DNA from 2 places in the Ottowia cancrivicina genome. Region 2 is predicted to be linked to the other one. Evidence: predicted binding sites of a transcription regulator. Region 2 holds the regulator's gene; the other holds the start of a gene.
What was found. The regulator sigma-54, encoded in region 2, starts transcription at its own class of promoters, with help from an activator protein. The targets are predictions, from matches to a motif close to TGGCANGNAANCTGCTTT.

Region 1 (6,157 bases), on a different contig from region 2:
TTAGTACCAACAAGAGGCCGCCATCATTCAAAGATATCAATAATAAGAACAGTGATTTTGTCTTCTCCCCGCTGGCGAAGGACAAGATATATAGTGCAGATACTGCCTTATGGGGAATAAGCGGGGAAGGAGCTTTTGCGCCATCCGCACAACACGTACAAAAATGCCTAAAAGAGTGGCAAGAGAATGATCATCTATTCTTGATGGCTCTTATCGAGCATAAAGACGTAAAAAAAGGCCTCTTTTCTCCCGTCGTGTCTATTGAGAATGTTTTCAAGGCAGAAGATATTGATAAGGCTGTTTTTATTGGCTATGATGTTATTGATATATGGACGGGAATAAGCGTCTTGTGTAATGCAGGATTTGGATCCAATGATCTGGAATTGATAAATAACTCAGGTGTAACCTGTAATTCATATGGCCTTTTGAACAATATGGAAGATTCTGCGAAATTCTTGAAAGTGGCGTCAGAGCTTGTCCCTGAACATATGCCTTGTGTGATATCAAGGATATACATTTTCCCCAATAACGTCATTTGAATTGATTGAATGTGATGAAAAATGAAATAATATCTTTTGTTGTCTCCAGCAACCCTATAGAAGCCAAGCGTAAAAAATAGCATTTGGCTTGTTGCAGGAAGCTGTTTCCCATGCCCGCCATTCAGGCCCCAATGGATCAGTGCTTCTCTTGGCCGCGTCAGCCAAGCCAAAGGCCATTGCCACGGCCTTGTCTGACCAATCCGTGCTGCCTGATGCAGACCGCCCAAGAGGAGCGTCTTCCCTTTCTTCAGTTGTTTGTTTGCTTCTTATTCTGTAGCATGATGTCCTAGTGGAAACTGCGCGAAAGCCGTTTTCGATGCCTCTGAATTTGCTCCTCTTATTGATGAGAACCCGCCTGCTCCCATGCCGCTGAATTCCGTTTTGCCGCCTCCGCCCATCCTGCCCGTCACGGCGTTGCAGGAGCAGCATTTCAACGAGGCCGCGCTGGCCGCTCCCGTCACTCACGCGGCGCTGCGGGCCTGGACTTACCCGGAGCCTGCCGTGGTGCTGGGGCGCGCGCAGCATCAGCTGGCCCTGCCTGCCGCTAGCGCGGGGGCGCTGCCTGTGGTGGTGCGCGGCGCGGGCGGCGGCGCGGTGCTGACGGGGCCTTGGCTGCTCAGCCTGGCTATCACGCTGGCGCCAGATGACGCGCGCGTGGCCGCTTTGCCCGTGGCCGACAGCTACCGCTGGCTGGGCGAGGCTGTTGTGGCCACCCTGGCCGCCCTGGCCGGGCCGGGCGTGCGGGCGCGCGCTCAGCCGCCTGCCGAGCGCATTCCGGCCCCTGAAGCGCTGGCCTGGGCCTGCTTTGCGGGCGTGGCCCCGTGGGAAGTCGTCGTGTGCGATGCCGCTGGCGGCCCGCCGCGCAAGCTCGTGGGTTTTGCCCAGCGCCGCAGCCGCCATGGCGTTTTGCTGGCAATGGGCGTGCTGCTCACCAGCTGCCCCTGGCTGCGCATGACCGAGCGCATGGGCCTGCCTGCCAGCCAGGCGCGCGCGCAGGCAGACGCGCTAGCCGCCTGCACCATTGACCTGGCTGCGCTGTGCTCCGCGCCCGTCAGCGGCGAAACCTTCCTGCGCCGCCTGTGGCCCCGCTTGCAGCCCATGCGCAGCGCGGGCTGACGGTTTTGTCTTTTCTGAGAACCTGTTCATGACCTGGCCGCAAGGCGCTGCGGATCGGGGCCGCCCGCTCGCGGTCCGGCAGGGCGTTTGCAAGGCTGCTGACTACCCGAGCCCGCGCTTTCGCGCCTATGCACGAACGCTGACTCTGCGTGAGCTGTGAGCAGGTTCTGAAGCAAATCAAACCCCGGTCCGCCCTGGCGGCGCACAATGGCGCGGGCATCGCGCAGCGGCTGCGAATGCCCCTACCCGCATGCCGCTTTGAGCGGTATCGCTATGATTTTTGACAGCCTCGCTGCCGGCGGGCCGCCGCACCTTTGCGGACAGGCGCGTTTTGGGCCGAAGGCCAGACACGATGACAACACCGCCCCACACCCCTGATTCGCCCGCTTCTGCGGCGGCTGAAAACTCTCCCACGCCTGTTCCTGCACCCGCTGCCGCGCCTGCCTCTGGCGCACCGCAGGCGCCCGTTGGCCAGACGCCCGCTTCAGGCGCCGCGCCTGCGGGCAAGCCCATGTCCATTCCAGTGCGCGCCGCTGCGCCAGGCGCGGGCGGCAAGCCCAAGGCCGTCAAGCCGCCGCCCGTCACCGGCCCCTGGCGCTTTGCCACGCTGCTGATTGCGCCGCACCGGCTGGGCTTTTTCTCGGCCATGGTGGTGCTGGTGGCCGCCAGCTTTTGGTGGCTGGCCGTGCAGGCCGACCGCAGCTTTGGCGCGCTGGGCCTGTCCGCCACGCTCGCGCCCATCACCACGCATGCGGCGGTGATGGTGTTTGGCTTCATGCCGCTGTTTTTCTCGGGCTTTTTGTTCACCGCCGGGCCGCGCTGGCTGGGCGTGCCGCCGCACAAGCCCACTCAAACTGCGCCCTGCGTGGTGCTGCAAATGGCGGGCTGGCTGCTGTGGCTGGCCGGGGCGCACACGCACGCTGGCGTGGCGCTGGCGGGCATGGCGCTGGCGCTGGCGGGGCTGGCATGGATGGTGGCGCTGTTCTGGCAGCTGATCTTCGCCAGCCAGGAAGAAGACCGCGTGCACGGCAAAACAGTGGGCTACGGCGGCATCGTCGGCGTGCTCAGCCTGGGCGGCGCGCTGCTGGCGCTGCTGGCGCAGCGGCAAGACCTGGCGCTGCTGCTGGTGCGCACGGGGCTGTGGGGCTTCATCGTGGTGACCTACGTGGCCGTGGCGCACCGCATGATTCCGTTTTTCACCTCCAACGTGCTGCCCATGATTCAAATTTGGCGGCCCTTCTGGGTGCTGTGGCTCATGCTGGCCGTGTGCGCCTGGCAGGTGCTGGCGCTGTGGGTGCAGGCGCTGCTGGCGCCCGGCGCGTGGTGGACGGCGCTGGCGCTGGCGCTGGAAGCGGCCGCTGGCGGCGTGCTGCTGTGGCTGGCCATCGTCTGGGGGCTGGTGCAGAGCCTGAAGATCCGCCTGCTGGCCATGCTGCACGTGGGCTTTGTGTGGCTGGGGCTGACGATGGCCTACGGCGCGCTGGCGCGCGGCCTGCTGCTGTTTTTGGGGCATGACGTGCTGGGCCTGGGGCCGCTGCACCTGCTGGCCATGGGCTTTCTGGGCTCCATCATGCTGGCGATGGTCACGCGCGTGTCGTGCGGGCACAGCGGGCGGGCACTGGTGGCCGACTCCAGCGTGTGGACGCTGTTCTGGGTGTTCCAGCTGGCCGTCATCATCCGCACGGTGGCCGCCATTGACAGCGCGCCCATCTGGCTGATGTTCGTCACGGCGCTGATCTGGACGGCCGTCATGACCATCTGGAGCCTGCGCTTTGGCAACTGGTACGGCCGCCCGCGCAGCGACGGCAAGCCGGGTTGAGAACAGGCTCCGGAAAGCGGCGAAGCAAAGTGAAATGCACGCGCTCCGCAAAGGCATGAAGGCCGGAGCCAGGCCGCTTTGCCCTCGCTCCGGCCTTCTCCCGCATCTGCCGGAGGAAAAACCCGGAAAAAGGGCTGCTGAAAATGGCCGCTCACAGGCTTTGCCTGACCGCCGCCGTGCATTGACCGCATTGGCCTTTCTGGCGCGCAAAGCGCCCGCCAGCAAAGCGGGGTGACAGGAGGCCCGCGCAGGGGTGGAGTGCCAAAAAATGGGCTGAATATGCTCTTGAATCCGTAGCATGAGGTCCTACTGGAAACTGCGCGAGGCGGCATTTCGACCCCCTTTAATTTGCTCCTGTTTTTGCGCAATATTCTTGTGCTGGTGGGCGGCGCAAGCGGCAGCCGCCGCGAGAGGCGGCCCTTCAGAATGGGCGAGGCCGCATTCGGCTGGGGTTCCCCGGCTGGAAATTCCCGGCTGGGGTTTCGCGCGCGCCAGCTCCCATCCGGCAGCCTGCCAGCGGCGTGAAAATTGATTTTTTTCAGGCCCGCCCATGTCCGCCCCTGCTGCCAAAACCCGCCCGCCCGCCGATCCATCCGCTGACACGCTGGCCGCCTTGCGCGCGCGCTACCGCAGCCAGCGCCAGGCGCTGCTGGATGACATGCAGGCGTGCGCCCTGCCCGCAGCGCCGGCTTCGCGCCTGCCGCGCGCGATGGCGGCGCTGGCCCGTCTGGCCGATGAAACGCTGGCCGCCTTGTGGCAGCGCGCGGGCTTGCCGGGGGCGCTGGCGGCGGTGGGCGGCTACGGGCGCAGCGAGCTGTTTCCGTTTTCGGACGTGGATGTGCTGGTGCTGCTGCCGGATGAGGCCGGGCCGTCAGCTTCGCTGGACGCTGCGGTATCGGCCTTTGTGGCCGCCTGCTGGGATGTGGGCCTGGAGGTGAGCCACAGCGTGCGCACCGTGGCGCAGTGTCTGGAGGCGGCGCGGCAAGACATCACCGCCTGCACGGCCTGGCTGGAAGCGCGCCGGGTGGCGGGCGATGCGGCGCTGCTGGCCCGCTTTGAGGCCGCTTTTGCCGCGCAGCTGGATCCGCTGGCTTTTCTGGCGGCCAAGCAGCTCGAGCAGCGCCAGCGCCACGCCAGGCAGCAAGACACGCCCTACGCGCTGGAGCCTGATTGCAAGGAGTCGCCCGGCGGCCTGCGCGATTTGCACACCATCCGCTGGGTGGCGCGCGCGGCCGGTTTCGGGCGCAGCTGGGCCGATCTGGCCCGCAGCGTGGCCACGGCGCGCGAGGCGCGGCAGCTGGCGCGCAATGAGCGGCTGCTGTGGCTGATTCGCGCGCGCCTGCACTTGCTGGCCGGGCGGCACGAAGACCGGCTGGTGTTCGAGCGGCAGGCCGCCGTGGCCGCCGCTTTTGGCTATGAAAACCGCTTTGACGCGCGGGGCCGCCTGGCCCAGCGCGCCAGCGAGCAGCTCATGCGCCGCTACTACTGGTGCGCCAAGGCCGTGGTGCAGCTGAGCGAAATCCTGCTTCAGGTCATGGCCCAGCGCCTGCGCGCCGCGCGCGAGACGCCGCCGCCTGCGCGCCGCATCAACGCCTGGTTTTCCGAAACCGATGGCGCGCTGGACATCAACCGCGACGATCTTTACCAGCGCCACCCGCGCGCCATCTTGCAAACCTTCTGGCTCTACCAAAGCCGCCCGGAGGTGCAGTCGCTTGGCGCCCGCACGCTGCGCGCGCTCTACAACGCCCGCGCGGCGATGGACGGGCGCTTTCGCGCCGACCCCGCCAATCACGCCCTGTTCATGCGCATGCTCAAGGCCCCGGCGGGGCAGACGCACGCGCTGCGGCTGATGAACCGCACCAGCGTGCTGGGGCGCTATTTGTGGGTTTTCCGCCGCATCGTGGGGCAGATGCAGCACGATTTGTTTCACGTTTACACCGTCGATCAGCACACGCTCATGGTGCTGGGCAACATGCGGCGCTTTTTCATGCCCGAATTCGCGCACGAATACCCCTTGTGCTCGCAACTGGCGCAAGGCTGGCAGCGGCCCTGGGTGCTTTACGTGGCCGCGCTGTTTCATGACATCGCAAAGGGGCGCGGGGGCGATCACTGCGAGCTGGGCGCGCGCGAAGTGCGGCGCTTTTGCCGCCAGATGGGCATACGCGGCGATGACGCGGCGCTGGCCGAATTTCTGGTGCGCGAGCACCTGGGCATGAGCCAGGTGGCGCAAAAGCAGGACGTGAGCGACCCGGCCGTCATCGCCCGCTTTGCCGCGCGCGTGCAAACGCAGCGCCGGCTCGCCGGGCTGTATCTGCTGACGGTGGCCGACATACGCGGCACCAGCCCCAAGGTGTGGAACGGCTGGAAAGACCGCCTGCTGCAAGACCTGTATCACGCCACCGCCCGCCACCTGGGCGGCCACGCGGCCAGCGCCAGCGCACTGGCCGCCAGCCGCCAGCGCCAGGCCCTGGCCCTGCTGCCTGCCGGCGGGCACGCCGCCGCCCGCAGCCTGTGGGCCACGCTGGACGGCAGCTACTTCACCCGCCACAGCGCCGGCGAAATCGCCTGGCACGCGCAAAGCCTGCTCCATGAAGGCAGCGGCGCAGCCGAAGGCCGCCCCGTCATCGCCGCGCGCGGCGCCCCCGGCGGCGAGGGCCTGCAAGTGCTGGTTCACGCGCCCGAC
Region 2 (6,157 bases):
ACCTTCACCGGCCATGTCGTGCTCACCAAGGGCAGCATCCTCATGCGCGGCGCGCGCCTGCAAGTGCAGCAGGCCGGCGATGGCCAGCAAAGCGGCACGCTCACGGCGGAAAAAGGAGAGCGCGCGTTCTTTCGCCAAAAGCGCGACGGCGCAGATGAATACATTGAAGGCGAAGCCGAAACCATTGAATACGACAGCCGCGCCGATACCGTGCGGCTTCAGGGCCGTGCGCGCATGCGCCGCCTCGAAGGCGCGAAGCTGGCCGATGAAGTGACGGGCGCGCGCATCACCTACAACAGCGTTTCGGGCGTTTACACCGTCGATGGCGCGCCGCAAGGCAAGGCTGGCAAGGGCGAGCGCATACGCGCCACGCTCGGCCCCCGGGGCGCTGGCGCCCAGCCCGCCCAGCCCGCCGCGCTGCGCGGCAGCTCCAGCCTGTCCAAAAAGCCGTGAGCGAGTCTGCTTCCAACCTCACGGCGCCCGCGCCCGCCAGCTCGCTGCAAGTGCGCAACCTGCGCAAGCACTACGGCGCGCGCCGCGTGGTGCAAGACGTGTCGCTCACCGTCAAAAGCGGCGAGGTGGTCGGCCTGCTCGGCCCCAACGGCGCGGGCAAGACCACGTCGTTTTACATGATCGTCGGCCTGCTGCGCGCCGACGCGGGCAGCATCACCATTGATGGCCGCGCCATCGAAAAAATGCCCATTCACCAGCGCTCGCGCCTGGGCCTGTCTTATTTGCCGCAAGAAGCGTCCATCTTCCGGCGGCTGACGGTGGCCGAAAACGTGCGCGCCGTGCTGGAGCTGCAACGCGGGCCAGACGGCCGCCCGCTGCCCGCGCCTGAAATCGAGCGCCGCCTGGACGAGCTGCTGAAGCAGCTTTCTGTTTCCGAACTGCGCGATACCCCCGCGCCGGCGCTTTCGGGCGGCGAGCGGCGGCGCGTGGAAATCGCGCGGGCGCTGGCCACGCAGCCGCGCTTCATCCTGCTGGACGAGCCTTTTGCGGGCATCGACCCGATTGCCGTCATTGAAATCCAGCGCATCGTCACCTTCCTGAAAGAGCAAGGCATCGGCGTGCTGATTACCGACCACAGCGTGCGCGAAACGCTGGGCATTTGCGACCACGCCGTCATCATCAGCGAAGGCCGCGTGCTGGCCGCCGGCACGCCCGCCGAAATCGTCGCCAACCCCGACGTGCGCCGCATCTACCTGGGCGAGCACTTCCACCTCTGAAGGCCGCAAGCCAAGTGAGCACCGGCCTGTCACTGCGCGTCTCGCAGAACCTTGCCCTCACGCCCCAGTTGCAACAAGCCATCCGCCTGCTGCAACTGTCCACCGTCGATCTGGAGCGTGAAGTGCAAACCATGCTCGACGAAAACCCCTTTCTGGAGCGTGCCGACGACGCCGCCCCGCGCGAAGAATTCGGCCTGGCGCGCGCCGATGCCCCCGTGAGCGAAGGCGACCGCAGCAGCGAGGCGGCCGCCAGCAGCGACGGCGGAAACGACGGCGAAGGCAGTGACAGCGAAACCGCCGCCCCCGACGACTGGGACGGCGACGGCAGCAGCGACCTGGCCCCTGACGACGGCGAATGGGGCGGCGAAGCCCCCGCCCGCCAGCCGGGCGACGACACGCTCGACCCCGCCGAACGCGCCAGCCTGCAAGAAAGCCTGACCGAACACCTGCACCGCCAGGCGCTGGCCCTGCGCCTGGCGCCCGAAGACATGGCTGCGCTGCGCTTTCTCATCGAATCCGTCGATGACGACGGCTACCTGCCAGACTCCCTGGCCCAGCTGGCCGCCACCCTCATGGACGACGACGACGGCGTGGAAGAAATGCAGGAACTCGTGCACCGCTTCACCCTGGCCCTGAAGCTGCTGCAATCGCTGGAACCCACGGGCGTGGGCGCGCGCAACCTGCCCGAATGCCTGGCCCTGCAACTGAAAGAACGCCTGGGCGCGTCAGACCCGAGCGATCCCGGGCGGGCGGCCATCGAAAACGCGCTGAAGCTCTGCACCCGCCACGGCGCGCTGGAGCTGCTGGCCCGCCGCGACACGCGCCGCCTGGCCGCGCAACTGGGCATCAGCGAAGACGAGCTGCGCGCCGCCCAGGCCGTCATCGCCCGGCTCGAACCCAAGCCGGGCCGGCGCTTTGCCAATGCAGAGCGCGAAATCATCGTGCCCGATGTCATCGTCACCGCCAGCGGCAGCGGCCCCACGCAGAAATTTCACGTACGCCTCAACCACGACCTCATCCCGCGCCTGCGCGTGCACGACGCCTACGCCAGCGCCCTGCGCGGCAGCAAAAACGCCGATCTGGGCCAGCGCCTGCAAGAAGCGCGCTGGTTCGTGCGCAACGTGCAGCAGCGCTTTGACACCATCTTGCGCGTGGCCGAACTCATCGTCGAGCGCCAGCGCGGCTTTTTCGTGTATGGCCCCATCGCCATGCGCCCCATGCTCCAGAAAGACATCGCTGAAGCGCTGGGCGTGAACGAATCCACCATCAGCCGCGTCACCACCGCCAAATACATGGCCACGCCGCAAGGCACCTTCGAGCTGAAGCACTTTTTCAGCTCGTCGCTGGGCACCGAAGCGGGCGGCAGCGCCTCTTCCATCGCCGTGCGCGCGCTCATCAAGCAATTCATCAAAAACGAAAACCCCGCCCAGCCCCTGCCCGATGGCCAGATTGCCGATTTGCTGAAAGAGCAAGGCATCGACTGCGCCCGCCGCACCGTCGCCAAATACCGCGAGGAAATGCACATTCCCGCCGCGCCCCAGCGCAGGCACAAGGGCTGAAAGCTTGCTGGAGCCTGCTGGCAAACAGGCCCCCAGGGCCTGCGCCATGAGCCAGACCGGGCGCAACGATGGCCAAAAGCCACGCTCTCCGGCTGGCGCCATCTGCCAAGCCGCCTTGAAAAGAAGGAGCAAATTCAAGGGGGCCGAAAAGCTGCCTGGCGCAATTTCTACTAGGACCCAATGCTATTGTTTGAGGAGCTGATCTGACTGCTTCAGCGGCTATTCCACCGTGACGCTTTTGGCGAGGTTGCGGGGCTTGTCCACGTCGGTGCCGCGCGCCACGGCGGTGTGGTAGGAGAGCAGTTGCAGCGGCACGGCGTGCAAGATGGGCGAGAGCAGGCCGTAGTGCTCGGGCATGCGGATGACGTGCAGGCCCTCGCCGCTTTCGATGCGCGTGCCGGCATCGGCCAGCACGTAGAGCACGCCGCCGCGCGCGCGCACTTCCTGGAGGTTGCTTTTGAGCTTTTCGAGCAGCGCGTCGTTGGGGGCGACGGTGACGACGGGCATGGCGCTGGTCACGAGCGCGAGCGGGCCGTGCTTGAGTTCGCCAGCGGCATAGGCTTCGGCGTGGATGTAGCTGATTTCCTTGAGCTTGAGCGCGCCTTCTTGCGCGATGGGGTAGTGCAGGCCACGGCCCAGGAAGAGGGCGTTTTCCTTGCTGGCGAACTGGCTGGCCCAGGAGATGATTTGCGGCTCCAGCGCGAGCACGGCTTGCAAGGCGGCGGGCAGGTGGCGCAAGGCCTTGAGGTGGGCGGCTTCGTCGGCGGCTGACAGGCGCGCGCGCGTTTTGGCCAGGGTGAGCGCAAGCAGAAACAGCCCCACAAGCTGGGTGGTGAAGGCTTTGGTGGAGGCCACGCCGATTTCAACGCCCGCGCGGGTGAGCAAGGCCAGGCGGCATTCGCGCGCCAGGGCGCTGGCGGCGACGTTGCAGATGGCGAGGGTGTGCGCCATGCCCAGGCTTTGGGCGTGGCGCAGGGCAGCCAGGGTGTCGGCGGTTTCGCCGCTTTGGCTGACGGTGACCACGAGCGTGCGCGCATCGGGCACGGACTGGCGGTAGCGGTATTCGCTGGCGATTTCCACGCTGCAGGGCAGGGCGGCAAGGGCTTCGATCCAGTCGCGCGCCACGCAGCCGGCGTAGTAGCTGGTGCCGCAGGCGAGGATGAGCACGCGCTCGATTTGTGCGAAGGCACCGGCGGCGCCGCTTTGGCTGCTGGCACCGGTTTTGTCGAACAGGGCAGGGGTGACGGCCTGCACGCCTTCGAGCGTGTCGGCAATGGCGCGGGGCTGCTCGAAGATTTCTTTTTGCATGTAATGGCGATACGGCCCCAGTTCGACCGCGCCGCCGCTGGCCGGCACGGTTTGCACGGGGCGGCTGGCGGCGTCCAGGCGGCGGCCCCGGGCGTCGGCAATCCAGTATTTGCCGGGCTGCACGTCGGCGATGTCGCCTTCTTCCAGGTAGATGATTTGGTCGCTCACGCCCGCCAGCGCCAGGGCGTCGCTGGCCAGCCAGGTTTCGCCGTGGGCTGTGAGGCCCAGCACCAGCGGCGAGCCAGCGCGTGCGCCAATCAGGCGATGGGGTTCATCGCGGTGCAGCACGGCGATGGAGTAGCTGCCGCGCAGGTGGGCGCAGGCGGCCTGCACGGCTTCAAACAGATCGCCCTCGTAGAGGCTGTCGATGAGGTGGACGATGACTTCGGTGTCGGTCTGGCTGGCGAAGCGGTAGCCCCGGGCCTGAAGGCGCGCGCGCAGCTCTTCATGGTTTTCGATGATGCCGTTGTGCACCAGCGTGACGCGGCCCTGGGCGTCATCGCCTGTTTGCGCGAGCGGCCCCATGCTGAAGTGCGGATGGGCGTTGTCAATGGCGGGTGCGCCGTGTGTGGCCCAGCGCGTGTGCGCGATGCCGGTGCAGCCGTGCAGGTTTTCGGCCTGCGCCTGGCGGGCCAGATCGGCCACGCGCGCAATGCCGCGCACCCGCGCCAGCCCGCGCCCGGTATGCACGGCCACGCCGCAGGAGTCGTACCCCCGGTATTCCAGCCGCTGCAAGCCCTGTATCAGCAAGCCCACGATGTTGCGCGAAGAAACCGCGCCTACGATGCCGCACATGTTTTTCTATCCTCTTGAACGGGTGATGCGAAGGGGCGATGCTAGGCTCTATGAGATGAAATGTGCTGTTGAAAAATCATGTTTTAAGAATTCAAATTTCATTTTGGAGTAAACACGAAATCTGATTTCGTGAAAATATCTTTTATGGAAGAAACGGAACTGGATGCGGTGGACTGGGCTTTGCTGGATGCCTTGCAGCAGGATGCGGCTTTGAGCAATCAGGCGCTGGCCGCGCGCGTGCATGTGTCGCCGCCCACGGCTTTGCGCCGCGTGCGGCGTTTGCATGAGCTGGGGCTGATTGAGCGGCAGGTGGCCGTTCTCAATGAAGACGCTGTGGCGCGGCGGCTGGGGCATGGGCTGAGCGTGATTGCCGAGGTGTCGCTGGACCGGCAGGGCAGCGAGTGGCTGGATGCCTTTGAGCGCCGCGCCGTGCAGGAAGCGGCCGTGCAGCAGTGCTGGCGCGTTTCGCCGGGGCCGGATTTCGTGCTGGTGCTGCGCGTGCGCGACATGTCCGGCTGGCATGCGCTGGCCCAGCGTTTGTTCACGCAGGATGCCAATGTGCGCAACGTGAAGACGTTTTTCGCCGTGCATCGCGGCAAGTTTGAAACGCGCCTGCCCCTTGACAAAGAGAAGGAGGCGGGCCGCTAAACAGGTCTGATTGCATTACAATCTGCCGCTTTTGCTTTTCTTGGAAGGACGCTTGACGGGCGTTCTTTCGTTTTTTCACGCTAGGGAAATATCCAATGCCAACCATCAATCAACTGGTGCGTCAGGGGCGGACGGTCGAGAAGATCAAGTCCAAAAGCCCCGCGATGCAAGACTGTCCGCAGCGCCGGGGCGTCTGCACCCGCGTTTACACCACAACGCCCAAGAAGCCGAATTCCGCCCTGCGCAAAGTCGCCAAAGTGCGCCTGACCAATGGTTTCGAGGTCATCTCCTACATCGGCGGCGAAGGCCATAACCTGCAAGAGCACTCGGTGGTGCTCGTGCGCGGCGGCCGCGTGAAGGACTTGCCGGGTGTGCGCTACCACATCGTGCGCGGCTCGCTCGACTTGCAAGGCGTGAAAGACCGCAAGCAGGCTCGTTCCAAGTACGGCGCCAAGCGTCCGAAGAAAGCCTGAGCGTCTTTTTCGCAGTGAGTGAATCAAAAAAGGTGTCTGAATCGGAAGGCTGACGGCCCGGATTCAGGCGTAGTGATCGAAGACAAAGATCGAGTAAGTGCAGGCCCCGGATGGACCTGCGAGGCAGCCAGGCCAAACATGACGC

Region 1: QB898_RS12065 ([protein-PII] uridylyltransferase) is a predicted target of sigma-54. The motif match lies at 3,992-4,009, and genes of this name have one in related genera.

Annotation. Positions count from the first base shown of each region.
Region 1 is NZ_JARVII010000036.1:3,158-9,314, forward strand. Features, by position in the region: gene QB898_RS12050 (hypothetical protein) at 1-539, shown strand, start outside; gene QB898_RS12055 (lipoyl protein ligase domain-containing protein) at 903-1,655, shown strand; gene QB898_RS12060 (NnrS family protein) at 2,008-3,474, shown strand; gene QB898_RS12065 ([protein-PII] uridylyltransferase) at 4,025-6,157, shown strand, end outside.
Region 2 is NZ_JARVII010000025.1:25,899-32,055, forward strand. Features, by position in the region: gene lptA (lipopolysaccharide transport periplasmic protein LptA) at 1-453, shown strand, start outside; gene lptB (LPS export ABC transporter ATP-binding protein) at 450-1,229, shown strand; gene rpoN (RNA polymerase factor sigma-54) at 1,244-2,788, shown strand; gene glmS (glutamine--fructose-6-phosphate transaminase (isomerizing)) at 3,008-4,891, opposite strand; gene QB898_RS10650 (Lrp/AsnC family transcriptional regulator) at 5,036-5,539, shown strand; gene rpsL (30S ribosomal protein S12) at 5,635-6,012, shown strand.